2 regions of the Paenibacillus sanfengchensis genome follow, and region 2 is predicted to be linked to the other one. Evidence: riboswitches for the same ligand, from Rfam matches in the RefSeq annotation. Region 2 holds a riboswitch; the other holds the start of a gene.
The links. A riboswitch is a leader RNA that binds a small molecule or an ion and turns the genes downstream of it on or off. The one in region 2 is predicted to bind cyclic di-AMP.
Positions count from the first base shown of each region.

Region 1 (2,197 bases), on a different contig from region 2:
CGCCGCCTTTCGTCGTAAGGCCGCTGATATTAACCGCGTTGGCGCTGCGGGAAATGCTGGCGGATGCGACTGCTGTCGGTTTCTTCGTGCCTACGGCAACGACTTTCGGCGATCCGGTCTTTTTGACCTCTTTGCCGAGCCAGTGTTTGGACACGAATTTTCCGTCTTCATACACTTTTTCGATGTTATGAACTACAACGCCTTTGCTCCCCGGAGAAATCACCTTTGTCTTTCCCTTAAGCAGGTTCTTGTCGGAGGTTTTCACCACGGTGAAAGGAACGTTCTGCGTAGTCTGCACCTTTTGTCTGGTAACGCGGACGACCTTGATTTTCAAGTTCGCCGAGACTTTGCCGTCCAAGGCCGGTGTAATTTTATCGTCCTGCCCCAAAGTGATGCCAAGTTCCTCGATTGTTTTCCGGACACTATCCTGTGTCGTGAAATGAGTCTTTGTCGTTCCATCTACGCTTACCTTCACAGGGACGGAGCGAACGATGACAATCCGGTCCCCGTCTTGAATCGAACTCGCCAGGGAAAGCGACACTTCATCCTCCGGCTTCAAAACGATAGATTGTTCTTCCAGCACTTGATTGACCAGCGATTTCCGGGTTTCGATCTGCTGACTCTTCCCGTCAACAACCAAGTATACTTTTTTGCTTTGGCCATAAAACCAAATCAGGATGATGAGAACTACCGCGATGGACAAAATTCCGACGACCGAAATCTGACGTAAATGTTCTTGTTTCCACCGCATTGCGTAAGACATGCTGGATGAGCGTGATTCATGGGATTCCTCATTGCGGAAAAGGCCCATTTCTTCCGTCCTCCTTCATAGTCCCGCCGTCTAGGTCGAATCGTGTTACATATGACGTGACTACATTTCAATTTTACGAAATGCCCTAAAAAAGCCCGCATTCCGTATCCTGCCCCAGTCTACCCGGCATCAAGTCACCTCCTGTTTAACACAGTATGATGACCCTATTACGTTTATTCAAAACAAAAGAAGCCTTAGAAAGAGTAAGAGGCTCTCTTTCGTGGCTTCCGAATGTCTTGGTGTAGTAGGATGCACGAGTTTGCCCTCTCTTAGTACGCTTACGAGGTTAGCTGTCGGGTTAGGACGCAGAGAGCCGCCCTTTCTCCGTCATTCGCTCATGGCGCAACGACCTTGAATTCACCCCAATGACCCGATAAAGAAATCAATTACAGGCCGGACGAATAACCTTGCGGCGCTGTAGTCGGTTCCCCCGTTCCCCATGATCGGGGACTCAGCGAGACTGGTTCATGGAACCATATAACGGAATCGTCAACGGCATGTTAACGACCCCAAATCGATTACTGAAAAGATTCTATCCTGTTTCGATGCATGTTGTAAAGGACGAATCAACAACGTTTATTTTAATAATTGGTTAAAAAAATGTAATATTCTCGCTCAAGTTGGTTAAAAAGCATTAATCTTTCCGAAATGCTCTTTTTTTTACTGGTTTTTCTCCCGATTGCTTGGAATACCAAATCGTTCCAGCGCATTTCGGGTCGTAATTTCCGCGATTTCCTCCACGGATATCCCCTTCAATTCGGCAGCCGCCTCGGCCACCAAACGGACATGACCGGTCTCATTCCGTTTTCCTCGAAATGGATGAGGTGTAAGATATGGGGAATCCGTTTCGATCAGCAACCGATCCAAGGGAGTCTTCGCCAATACCTCTTTGGGCTGCTTTGCATTTTTAAACGTAATCGGTCCGCCAAACGACAAATGAAATCCCAAATCCAGACACATTTTGGCAATTTCCCAGCTGCCCGAATAGGAATGCATCACCCCGCCAATCTCGTTCGCTCTCTCCTCGCGCAGGATCCGAACAACATCTTCATGCGCATCCCGGTTATGTATGGAAATCGGCATTCCCAGCTCTCTGGCCAGCCGAATTTGCTTGCGGAATACCTCGTGCTGGACCTCCTTGGGGGACGTATCCCAGTAGTAATCCAGGCCGATTTCTCCGATAGCGACGACCTTTTCATGTTTGCATAAATCTGCAATCCAGTCCAAATCATCTTCTTTCATCGTAATGGCGTCCTGCGGATGCCAACCTACCGCCGCATAAATAAAATCATAAGTCTCGGCCAGCTTCATCGTCGTTGGGATCGTCTCGCGGTTAAAACCGATGTTGATCATCCGCGTTACCCCTTGCGCCAAGGCGCGTTCAAT
Region 1 covers NZ_JBAGJC010000016.1:95,349-97,545, forward strand. Annotated here, with positions in the region: gene V4U84_RS23270 (ubiquitin-like domain-containing protein) at 1-811, opposite strand, end outside; cyclic di-AMP (ydaO/yuaA leader) riboswitch at 1,071-1,278, opposite strand; gene V4U84_RS23275 (TatD family hydrolase) at 1,472-2,197, opposite strand, start outside.
Region 1: another riboswitch for cyclic di-AMP. It lies ahead of V4U84_RS23270 (ubiquitin-like domain-containing protein); the one in region 2 lies ahead of V4U84_RS25490 (C40 family peptidase).

Region 2 (2,197 bases):
GCCCGGCATCGCCATCTCCCTCATCCTCGGCACGGCCGGAGCCGTCTTATTTCTCATCTGCGGGGCCTTCTCTTGGATCTGGACCGGGTTGGCCGCCATGGTTTTACAGCAAACCTATCCTTTTATCCGCAGCCTATTTCAAATTTGGAGTATATCCTCTCAATATGAACTCTGGCAGACCAAGTTACATAAAGGTTAAATTTTTTTCATCTTTGTCTATCCCTTGCACCACAAGGCCTCCGCGGAAAAGCGGGGGCTTTTCCCTGTGTTTTCGCCTCTGAATCTTGCTAAATAGCCGTTGCCAAAATATACTTGCCTTTGTTACAATAGCAACAGCACAATTCAGTAACGATTTTGTAATTATTTTTGTCACCTTGGCAGGAGAATCATGTCGGGTGTCGAATATGTAAGTAAATCGGATGTAAACTACAGCCGAATTCCCTTGGCGGGGAACGGGGGAACCACTTTGGGTGAATTGATCTCGCAAGAGAGGGATCATAGGGGACCTTCAACCGAATCCTTAAGCTAACCTCGTAGGCATTGGAAGGAGCATTTTCTTGAAGAAACAGTTGACCGCAGCAGCAGTAAGTCTGGCCATTCTTTTCTCCGTTGGCACTGGGAGCGCTTTCGCCGATTCCACGTTGGACGGCGTCATCGATACGGCCTTGGGAACGGAGTACTCTTCCGGCGGCACTACAACGTCCGGCTTCGATTGTTCCGGATTTACCATGTACGTCTTTTCGAAGATCGGTATTAAACTGCCCCATCAATCCGGTGCCCAATACAAGATGGGAACGGCCGTAGAGAAGGAAGAGCTGATTGCCGGCGATCTCGTGTTCTTCAACACTTCCGGTAAAGGCGTTTCTCATGTCGGCGTTTATGTTGGTGATGGCAAGTTTGCCCACGCATCTTCTTCCAAGGGCGTAGTCATCAGCAAACTGAGTGAGAAGTATTATGTACAGCGTTATGTCGGAGCGAAACGGATTCTGAGTACCGATAAGTACGAAGAAGTCACCACCGACTCCCAAGAGCATGACGATGTAGAATAATTCCGGCAAAGGCCCGCAGCGATTCTTTCGAGTCGTAGACTGCGGGTTTTTTCATGGCTGTTTGGGAAATCCCGTTTAGGAGAAATTACCCGTCTCTCCCCGGCATAAACAGGACAATAGAATTAAAATATCCGGCAACCCTAGAATAGCTTGCCAAAGCAAGTTAGGCTTGGTACAATAACCAAAGTAAATAGTAACAACTTTGTAAACATTGTTCGCCACGTCACAACTTTGGGTGCATTCAACTAGACTAGCCGAATTCCCGGCACCCGGGAAACGGGGGAACCATTTTGGGTGAATTGATTACCGATACATAGGAATCATAGGGAACCTTCAACCGAATCCTCAAGCTAACCTCGCAGGCATTGGAAGGAGAACTTTACATCATGAGAAAGACATTTGCAGCAGCAGCGACAAGTTTGGCGATTCTGTTCACCTTGGGGACAGGGAGCGTATCGGCCGAAGACACGACCTTGAACAGCGTGGTTAACTCTGTTTACGGAACGCCTTATAAATACGGGGGTGTCTCCACAAGCGGATTTGATTGCTCCGGATTTACGAGATATGTGTTCAAGCAGATGGGGGTCAAGCTCGCCCGGGTCTCTTCAGCCCAGTACAAACAAGGCACGCCTGTCGCCAAAAGCCAGTTAAAGCCGGGGGATCTCGTATTCTTCAATACCTTGGGCAAGAATAAAGTATCCCATGTCGGCATTTACATCGGTGAGGGGAAATTTGCGCACGCCTCTTCATCCAAAGGAATTCGTACGGATAAATTAAACAGCAGTTACTATAAATCAAAATATGTCGGGGCCAAAAGAATTCTCAGCAAAACCGGTTATTCCACATATGCCGCAGAATCATGACCCCTACGCCAAATTGAGGCGCTCACCTCAACTTAGTTAATACCGCAGTGGTTCTTGCCGGAACCACTGCGTTTTTTTCGCTATATACCATATAACGAAAGTCCGTTCAAAAAGGTTTCCAAATATGGCCTTTCCGCCAAAATTTATTTTTTCACGATCGCCGTTTCCTCTCCCGGACTCCACTGTCCAAATCTTCCCATACTCCACATTACCCCTCTGACCGAGGACGAAACACCTACGTCTTCCTATCTTTACAAGCAACCCATTTCCCGTTAGAGTGAGGGT
Region 2 covers NZ_JBAGJC010000022.1:47,630-49,826, forward strand. Annotated here, with positions in the region: gene V4U84_RS25480 (hypothetical protein) at 1-199, shown strand, start outside; cyclic di-AMP (ydaO/yuaA leader) riboswitch at 421-555, shown strand; gene V4U84_RS25485 (C40 family peptidase) at 558-1,049, shown strand; cyclic di-AMP (ydaO/yuaA leader) riboswitch at 1,292-1,429, shown strand; gene V4U84_RS25490 (C40 family peptidase) at 1,436-1,912, shown strand.